One region of the Aestuariibius insulae genome, then DNA from elsewhere that is predicted to be linked to it. Evidence: riboswitches for the same ligand, from Rfam matches in the RefSeq annotation. Region 1 holds a riboswitch; the other holds the start of a gene.

The links. A riboswitch is a leader RNA that binds a small molecule or an ion and turns the genes downstream of it on or off. The one in region 1 is predicted to bind thiamine pyrophosphate.
Region 2: linked by a shared signal. The riboswitch ahead of thiM (hydroxyethylthiazole kinase) and the one ahead of AAD018_RS01495 (thiamine ABC transporter substrate-binding protein) in region 1 are both predicted to bind thiamine pyrophosphate.

Annotation. Positions count from the first base shown of each region.
Region 1 is NZ_JBFONW020000001.1:301,476-306,510, reverse strand. Features, by position in the region: gene AAD018_RS01515 (AMP nucleosidase) at 1-50, shown strand, start outside; gene AAD018_RS01510 (HU family DNA-binding protein) at 182-472, shown strand; gene AAD018_RS01505 (hypothetical protein) at 515-1,477, opposite strand; gene aroC (chorismate synthase) at 1,474-2,589, opposite strand; TPP riboswitch at 2,660-2,758, shown strand; gene AAD018_RS01495 (thiamine ABC transporter substrate-binding protein) at 2,758-3,762, shown strand; gene AAD018_RS01490 (thiamine/thiamine pyrophosphate ABC transporter permease ThiP) at 3,759-5,035, shown strand, end outside.
Region 2 is NZ_JBFONW020000003.1:94,930-99,964, reverse strand. Features, by position in the region: gene tenA (thiaminase II) at 1-557, opposite strand, end outside; gene thiD (bifunctional hydroxymethylpyrimidine kinase/phosphomethylpyrimidine kinase) at 572-1,360, opposite strand; gene thiE (thiamine phosphate synthase) at 1,357-1,977, opposite strand; gene thiM (hydroxyethylthiazole kinase) at 1,974-2,762, opposite strand; TPP riboswitch at 2,810-2,906, opposite strand; gene AAD018_RS09505 (hypothetical protein) at 3,519-3,932, shown strand; gene AAD018_RS09500 (glycosyltransferase) at 3,936-4,877, shown strand.

The sequences.
Region 1 (5,035 bases):
GCATTCACAGCCGGAAATTACGCTCTTTCGAGGAGACCGCCTTCCTCTGATTAGTAGAAAACCCATACAAAATGGGGTTTTCGCGCCACAGATGTGTCACTAATTGTTGTGTGCCTCCGCTAGATACCGTTAGAAATAGCCATCTGAGGCCCTAAGCGGGCAGATCAAGGAGACCAGAAAAATGGCAACCAAGCCTATGACCAAGACCCAACTCGTCGCTGCGCTGGCCGAAGAGATGGATACTGACAAGAAATCTGCAGGCGCTGCGCTTGACGCAATCACCGGCATCATCACCAAGGAAGTCTCCGATGGTGGCGCCGTGACCCTTCCAGGTGTCGGCAAGATCTATTGCCGCGAACGCCCCGAGCGCATGGTCCGCAACCCGGCCACCGGCGAGCAGATCAAGAAAGAGGCCGACAAGGTTGTAAAGATGACGATTGCCAAAGCGCTGAAGGACAGCGTGAACGGCTGATCACCAGTTTTTGAACGAGAAGGGCCGCCTATTGGCGGTCCTTTATTTTTTCGAGCTTAGCGGACGCGTCGTCTCGACAAGAAAGCTGACAAGGTCCTTCCGGTTCAGTCCCGGTGACAGACGCGCCGCGAGATCTTCGAAATTCCCAATCCCGAATGGGTTCGCCTGTCCGAGATACTTCTCGAACACCGGATCATAGAGAGGGCAAAGCGTCTCCAAAAGGTGCCGCAATGTCTCCACCGTAATCGCCGGCAAGGCTGCGCGGTCCGTGAACCAGCCCGCAGCTAAGTTCTGCGCACGCTCGCAATCCTCTTGGGAATAGCCAGCCAGCCTGGCAAGGCGGACAAGTTCGACCGCGCGAGGGTCCAGCGCTGCATTGGCCAGAGGCGCGGGGTCCTCCCTGAGAAGGCCGGGATCGATCCCGATCTCCGCGACGATATCCGCAACAATGTTGCCCTTTCTGTACGGAACCAGTTTCACCGAGCTGTCGCCGAACCGGGTCGCCCAAGCAGCAAGCCATCTGTCCATGTCTAACCCTGCGACCCGGGACAGAGCATTTGCGGCAAATGTCTCAACGTTTTGCTTGAAGGTGCTGTCTGGCTTGATGATGCGGTGGATATAGGCCGAGAAGAGCAACTCGACCGGGTGCCGCACAACAGCGACGATCTCTGGCGTCTCAAGATCGAGCGTCTCCGCGAGACGTGCGATATGGTCCGACCTTAGAACGGAAAACTCTTCACTGGACAGGATCAGAAGATCCGGTTTGGTCCGTTCGATTTCATCTTTCAGAGCAGCCGCCTCTGCCGAAAGGTCGGGAACATCGCCCCGATGTGGATCGGTCCGATCCAACAGGGCGAACGGAAGCCTGTGCTGCCCGAAGATGAAACTGCCCGAGACTGGGTAAAGGATGCCCGCCTTGGCCAATCCATCGCGATTGGCGTGGAGACGGTGCTGAAACGAGGTTGTGCCGGTCTTGTGCGGCCCAATATGCAGAACAGTCCTCATTCGGCGGAAAACGAACCTATTTTACCGCGCTGGCCTCCGGTTTGAGCCCTATCTAGGAGGAAATGGTCGAGCAGCACACAGGCCATCATGGCCTCGGCCACTGGAACGGCCCGGATACCGACGCAGGGGTCGTGACGGCCTTTCGTAACGATCTCGGTTTCTTCGCCTGTTTCGGTAATGGTCTTGCGTGGCGTAAGGATGGATGAGGTGGGTTTGACGGCGAAGCGAACCAGAAGTGGCTGGCCGGTGGAAATGCCGCCGAGAATCCCGCCCGAATGATTATCGCTGAAAACGGGTCCTTCGGAGGACATACGGATCTCGTCGGCATTGGCTGTGCCGCGAAGCTGGGCGGCCTTCATTCCCTCGCCGATCTCAACGCCCTTGACCGCATTGATTGACATCATGGCAGCGGCCAGATCGGTGTCGAGCTTGGCGTAGACAGGCGCGCCGAGACCCTGGGGAACTCCGGTCGCAGTGACTTCTATCTCAGCGCCGACCGAGTCCCTTGATTTGCGGATTTCGTCCAAATAACCTTCCCATTCCTGCGCGGATTTTGCATCCGGCGTCCAGAACGGGTTGCGGTCGATTTCGGCCATGTCAATCCTGCTGCGATCGATCTTATGTTCTCCGATGCGGGTCATATAGCCCTTGATCCTGAGATCGGGAACGAGCGCTTCCAAAACTGCGCGAGCAAGGCCGCCGGCGGCAACGCGTGCGGCGGTTTCCCGCGCCGAGGAGCGCCCGCCGCCGCGATAATCGCGCAATCCGTATTTCTGGTGATAGGTGATATCGGCGTGACCGGGGCGGAAGGTTGTCGCAATCTCCCCATAATCCTTCGATCTCTGATCGGTGTTCTCGATCATCAGCTGGATCGGCGTGCCGGTCGTCCGGTTCTCGAACGTCCCCGACAGGATGCGCACCAGATCGGCCTCGCGCCGCTGTGTCGTATGGCGCGACTGGCCCGGTTTGCGCTTGTCGAGCCAGTGCTGGATCGCCTCTTCGGTGATCGCGATGCCCGGCGGACAACCATCGACCGTCGCGCCCAGCGCGGGGCCGTGGCTTTCGCCCCAGGTGGTCACGCGGAAGACATGGCCGAAGGTGTTATAGGACATCGCGTTCTCCTTGCGAGAGGGTTGGTAAGGGGCGGGGTTGCCGCGGGCAAGAGGCCGGATTAGGTAAACGTCATGAACCTCGGGGTGCCCATCAGGGCTGAGATGCGACAGCGAACCCGTAGAACCTGACCCGGCTAGGACCGGCGGAGGGAAGGTGACGGCATCCTCATGCCCCCCTTTCGTCCGGGCGTTTTGGAGGATGACATGCGTCTGGCTTTGACTTTGACCCTGTATGCGGGAGCCGCTGCTGCGGACTCACTGACCGTTTATGTGCCTGACTATTTTGGATCCGAATGGGGACCAACCCCGGCGATCAAGGCGGCGTTTGAGGAAACCTGCGACTGCGAGATCGAGTTCGTCGCCGGTGAGGTGTTGACGCGTCTGCGCCTTGAGGGAGAGCGCACAGAAGCGGACGTTGTCCTTGGTTTGAATACGGATGTCGCCGCAGAGGCGCGAGAGCTTGATCTTTTTGCGCCGCATCGGCTGGACACAACGGATCTGACATTGCCGATCGACTGGACCGACGAGACGTTCCTGCCATTCAACTGGGGCTATACCGCGTTCGTTTACGATACCGATGTCATATCAAATGCGCCTGGCAGTTTCGCCGAGCTTCTTGAGATGGACGATGATATCCGCATCGTCATTCAGGATCCGCGTTCCTCAATCTCCGGTCTTGCGCTGGCCTATTGGGTCGATGCTGTCTTTGGTGATGGCGCGACTGAGGCCTGGACGCAGCTTGAGCCGAAGATCCTGACGGTCACAAAAGGCTGGTCGGAGAGCTACGGGCTTTTCACCAGCGGCGAGGCCGACATGGTTCTGAGCTATACGACGTCGCCAGCCTATCACATCAGCGCGGAAGGCGATGAGACAAAGGTCGCTGCGATCTTTGAAGAAGGACATTATTTCATGGCCGAGGTCGCGGCCAAGGTAGCTGGCACCGACCAACCTGAACTAGCAGATCAGTTCATGGCCTTCATTCTGACACCCGCCTTTCAGGAAATCATCCCCGAGGGCAATTGGTCCTACCCGGCAAAGTTGCCACGGGACCAATGGCCAGAGGTTTTCCGTAATCTTCCCGAGCCGTCGACTGCGCTTTTCTATACCGAGCAAGAGGCCGCAGAGCGCCGGGATGATGTGATCGAAACCTGGCGATCCGCGCTCACGCAGTGAGACGTCTTGCAGGATGGAGCGCTGCGTTTCTAATCGTGGCGCTCGTATTCGGAACATTGGGGGCCATTGCTTGGCGCGCCGACTGGACCGGAGGACTGCGACCTGCGGACTGGCTGGTGATCCGCTTCACGGTCTGGCAGGCTGTCCTGTCGGCGATCTTGTCGGTTGTTCTCGCCATTCCCGTTGCACGCGCTTTGACACGGCGCCGCTTCGTCGGTCGCGGTCTTTACGTCGCGCTTCTTGGCGCGCCGTTCATCCTTCCGAGTATCGTAGCGATCTTCGGTTTGCTAACCGTTTTTGGCCGGTCCGGTTGGGTGAACGATCTTCTGGGTATCCTCGGCCTATCTGACATCTCGATATACGGGCTTCAGGGCATCGTTCTGGCGCATGTCTTCTTCAACTTGCCGCTTGCGGTTCGTTTCCTGCTTCAGGGATGGCAGTCGATCCCGCTCGAACGCTTCCGGCTGACGGAAAGTCTCGACGGATCGATCTGGACCCTTCTCGAACGACCGATGCTTGTACGGGTAGTGCCGGGAGCGGCGGCCGTCATCTTTCTGATCTGTCTAACCAGCTTTGCCGTTGCTTTAACCCTTGGCGGAGGGCCTCGTGCCACGACGGTGGAACTCGCGATCTATCAGGCCTTCCGGTTCGATTTCGACCTCGGACGAGTGGCCCTCCTCGCCATCGTGCAAGTCGCGCTTTGCCTCGTAGCGCTTGGTTTAGCGGCCGCTGTTCCTGTCGGCGACGGTGTTGGAATCGGACATGACAGGATCATACCGCGGCGCGACCGGTCTGCGCTTGACTGGATCTGGATCGGTTTCGGAGCGGTCTTTCTCGGTGCGCCTCTTCTGGCGATCGCCTTTGCGGGACTTGGAGGACTAACTGATCTGCCCAGTGTTGTCTGGCCCGCAGCGCTGCGCTCAGTGGTGGTTGCCCTAACGGCCACCGCTCTGTCGCTTGGCCTTGCCATGGCCCTGATCCTTTGGTCACACGGCGCGCGCTGGATCGAGGCGATGGGCGCGCTTCCTTTGGCGGCCTCCGGTCTTGTCATGGGAGCCGGTCTGTATCTTTGGCTGGCGCCTCTCGCGCCTCCGGCCGCGCTTGCCCTACCGCTAACGACCATCGTCAACGCAGCGATGGTTCTGCCTTTTGCAGTACGGGTCTTGGCCCCTGCCTATCGCGATATCGAAAACGGCTATGGCCGCCTCGCCGACAGCCTGTCTTTGACATCCTACGCTCGTCTCAGGTGGCTGATCCTCCCACGGATGCGCCG
Region 2 (5,035 bases), on a different contig from region 1:
GCGTGGGCAGCTAGCCGGTCGGTCAGGTTAAGCATACCCTGAACGGCGGCCTCGAAGTCTTCGCTGGCATAGGTGTCGATCCAGGCTTGGTAGGGGTGGTCGGCTGCGGCAACGGAATGGATGGACTGCCCAACGCGGTGATAAATCCAGAAACACGGAAGAAGTGCTGCGACGGCCACCTGAAAAGGATCGATAGCGGCGGAGCGGATGAGGAACGCCACGTAGTGGTCGCAGGCGCGCGAGGGAGGTGTGGCGGCAAAGGCCTCGGGTGAGATACCGAACCTGATCATGTAGTCGCCATGCAACTGCCGCTCGACCGCGATGGCCCCGTTGGCCGAGTCCGCGAGACGCGCGATATCGGGGGCTTCTGATGCACGGGCCGCGGTCATGGCCAGGGCCCGTGCGAAACCCTCAAGGTAATGTGCGTCCTGAATGATATACTCTCGGAACGTCGCCGCAGACAGCGTGCCGGCGGCCAGTTCGCTGGTGAATGGCATCGTGCGGATCGCGTTCTGTAGACTGGCCGTGGCGGTCCAAGCCTCGTCGGTAAAGCTCATGTGGTGTACCCTTCCTATATGCGATGAAAATGATGGATCGGGCCATGACCTCCACCGACCTTTAAACGGTGCGCTTCGGCAATGGCGTCGGTGACGAAGGACTTGGCGTGCCGAACTGCGACCTGCGGTGGATCACCCATGCCGATCCGTGCAGCCAGCGCCGAGGACAGCGAACAGCCCGTGCCATGGGTGTTGGGCGTATCGATGCGTGGGGCGATCAACTCGGTAACGCCGCTGGGCTCGATCAACAGATCGGGGGCCGATCCCATAAGATGCCCGCCCTTCATCAGGACCGCTTCGCAGCCCAGCGCCAGCAGACGCTCGCCTTGGTCGCGCATGGCGTTGATATCGACCGCCTCCGCCATGTCCAGTAGATCGGCCGCCTCCGGCAGGTTCGGCGTCAGGATCGCGGCCTTGGGCACAAGACGTGTCCGCAGGGCGTCAACAGCATCGGCTGCCAGTAACCGATAACCCCCCTTTGCCACCATAACCGGATCAAGGATTACGGAGGCTTCCAAGCCCTCCAGTGCGTCAGCGACGGTTTGAACGGTCCCGGCATCGCCCAGCATCCCGATCTTGACCGCGTCGATGCGGATATCCTCGCGAATGGCCGCGATCTGGGCGGTGATCATACCGGGGTCCACCATCCGCAGGGCCCGCACGCCGCGGGTATTCTGCGCCGTCAATCCAGTGATCACCGCCATAGCATAGCCGCCATTTGCCGAGATGGCCTTGATGTCAGCCTGGATGCCTGCGCCACCCGACGGGTCGGACCCAGCGATGGAGAGGATATTGGGAATCATACGGTGCTCCATTGATCGAGAATGGCGCGCGCCGCCGCCCGCGGATCCGCCGCGCGTGAAATGGCCGACACGACGGCTAGCCCCGTGCAACCCGCGCGGCGAAGGTCGGCCGCGTCGCATGCGGTCAATCCCCCAATGGCCAGGCAGGGCAGGCGCGTGTCTTGGACAATCCGGGCGAGGCCGCCGAACCCGATGGGTGGCGCGTGATCGACCTTGGACCCGGTGGCCCGAACCGGACCGACGCCGAGGTAATCGATGCATCCGGGTGGGATGGTGGTGATCTGGTCATAGCGTTCTATGGAGAGGCCCAACACAGCATCAGGGCCGATGCGCGCTCGGACTCTGCGGGGATCGCCGTCAGATTGGCCGATATGCAAACCGTACGCGCCGATGGCATGTGCGACCTCGACCCGGTCATTGATGATCAGGCGGGCATCAAAGGGGGCGATCCGGTCGGCGACCGCGCGGGCCAGGTCTGTGAACGCATCCGTGTCCAGCGTTTTGTCCCGCAATTGCACCCATCCTGCCCCACCGCGCGCGGCGCGCTCGGCCTGATCCGGCACGGACAAAGGCGCGTCCGCGTCGGTGATGAAACAGAGCAGAGGAGTGGCGGTCATATCGCCCGGACCCGTGCGATCGCGTCCAGGTCAGGCCCTTGCATGGTATAGAGTGCATCGAGAAACGCGACCTGAAAGCTGCCTGGTCCGTTGGCGGATCGCGCGGCGACTTCGCCCGCGGCGCCGTAATAGGCCAGTGCGGCAACGGTCCCCTCGAAGGCTGATGCGACCGCCGCAAAGGCCCCGACAACACCTGTAAGCGCGCAGCCCAAGGCGGTGACGCGCGGCATGATCGGATCGCCGTTGGAGACCCGCATAGCCCGTGTGCCATCGGTTACAAAATCCACCGCGCCGGTGACGGCCACGATTGCCCCCGATTTGTGCGCGAGATTATGTGCAGAATCCTCGGCCTCCGCTACCGCGTTGACCGCGTCCGCGCCCCGTCCGCGAGCAGCGATCCCTGACAGAGCGAGGATTTCGGATGCGTTGCCTCGAACAATTGTGGGGGACAGTTCCAGCAGCCGCGCGCCGAGTTGCCGCCGCAGCGTTGTCGCGCCAATTGCCACCGGGTCAAGCACCCACGGGACCCCGCGTCGGGCCGCTGCCCCGGCCGCCAGCATCATGCATTCGCTCCATTCTGCATCAAGCGTGCCGATGTTGATGGTCACTGCAGAGGCTAGTCCCGCGAACTCCTCTACCTCGTCGCGCGCATGGACCATCGCGGGCGAGGCGCCGATGGCGAGCATGACGTTGGCCATCACATTCATCGCCACGAAATTGCTCACGTTTTGGACAAGCGGAGCTGCCGTGCGCATAGCCTCCAAATGTCCTGACAGGGGTGTCATCGCACTTCTCCAAATGTGGGCAGAGAATGCGAAGCCGCAGGGGCCTGGCCGACCCTCGCGCAACTTCCTCCGCCGGTATGAGCCGGTTCAGGTTCCAAGGGTACGTCTCAACCCGGCCGATGCCGGATGCCCCTGTTGCAATGCCTCACCGTCATCGGATCGGGCGGGTCTGTCAATGGGCTAGCACGGCAACGCGCTGCTGCCTGACGGGCTGTCAACAACCGAGTCTCTTCCTAGTGTAAAGTTCCTGGTAAGTTCAGCTATAGGGGGTAATTGCGTGGAACGCTTTGACCACTTTGGTAAGGTCGGTTCCATAACTCTGAACGGATTTAGCTGCGAGATTGGCGCGCATTCTCGTAACAAAGGCCCACTGTTTCGCATTATTCAAACGGCAAGCGGAAAGTCGATGAGTAAGCGTTCGTGGAGCCTGACCTAATGTCATCCTGGGGAAGTAGTCTAAGTGTCCACTATCGATAGTGGACGCTGTGAGTTATTCTGAGGCTGTTCATGATTTTTGCGGTCCCGGTCACAGGGACCGTTCTAGGTTAGATTACAGCGCGGTTATACATCAATTGCGCCAAATGCTAAAAAGACACATCAAGCTGTGGTAGAATGCCAATATAGCGTGGAGTAGTATCATTTAGGCGGCTGATATTAGATTGAAGATTCTTAGGTGTGGAGTTCACAGGCCTGACCTAACGAATTCGAGCAAGTGCGCCCATTTATGCTAATGTGTACTAGTTTAGGAGAGTTGTTGTGGATCGCATAAAGAGTATTGTTCAGAAGATTTCGAAAACTGAAGATGGCGCAAGGCTTCTTCGCGAAAATCCAAAGCCCTTGGCCAAAAATCTTGATTTGTCTAATGGCGAAACCATGGCGCTTGTAAGTAGCGATCTTCAAATCGTTCATTCTCCCAAGAACCCGTTAGTCCCAGTGCAAACAATTACCTTTATAACAGGTACGACGATTACTGCAGGGGGCGCGGGTGCTTTTCTGACAAGACCGACGGGCAACAATACTCAAACATTTACTTTTGACACCGGGCTTACCTTCGTCGCGACTCCGCAGCGGCTCGAAGATCTTGATCACAAGGATCTATTAGAGGTCACAAAAAGGGCGGTCGAGGACCGCCATTTCGCAAGTCGTCTCAAAGACTTCCTTGATCGATAAGCTATGGAAATCTTTATCGCTTTCCCGTGTCGCAATGCAGGAAAAAAGGCACTTGAGACGGTGAGTGCCTTCATCGCTGCAGCTGCTCGACCCGAGCGGCTGCGGTTCACAATAGTTGACGATGGGTCGGATGTCGATGCGATCAACGATGCTGCTTTGATGTCACTTAGGATGTCCTTTGGGATACCTATTGCATTCAAGAGAATAGATTGGGGCGGTGTCAACAAGGCCAGAAATGCGGCGGTTTCACTGGTTCAAGATGACCAGATCCTAATGACGGATTGTCATTGCCGACCATCTCCTGGCTTTGATATCGCCATCGAAACCTACGCTAAAGATAACATTGTGCTCGCCCTAACGACCGGAGACAAGACATCGAGTTTTCTGGGATATGGATGTAATCTTGTGGTGCCCTTCATGGGAACGCACTGGATCAGGACCAATCCCGGTCATCTTGCCAAAGTCGACGTGGCTTCATCGGCGGGAACGGTTTTTACGAAGGCATTACATGATCAAATCGGTGGCTATGACGAGGGAATGCTGACCTATGGCGCGATAGAGCCGGAATTCAGTATTCGGTCGTGGATGTGTGGAATTCCGATCTGTAGCATGCCGGATGTGGCTATCTTTCACAAATTCAAGGGATCAGATGCGATTAACGAATTTTTCGAGGAGAACCGAACACGGATGGTTCATAATGCGATACGATTTGGTTTGCTTTATCTTCATGAAGAACGCGTTCTTCAGATGCTTCGGTATTATGCGAGCAAATTTCCCGAAAATATTGAAGAGGCGATGGAGATGATAGAACGCTCCGATGTCTGGCAGCGACGGTCGGATCTTTGCGCTCAGCAAGCCATGACGTTTGATCGTTTGTGCTATGAAAGACGGATTTTCGACCATACAGGTGTCCCTCTGTGGGAACCTGTCGTTCAAGTCTCGTAGCTCACGCCCGCGGCAAAGAACGGTATGTGGTGTGGCTCGCGCATACGTTGTATCCGAAGATGTGCATCTGCAGCATTTCCGGGCCTGCCCGCTCTACGATGGCGACGCCTGCCAGATATGAAGCGGCGGGATTCAATGCTTGGGAGAGGTCAAGAACG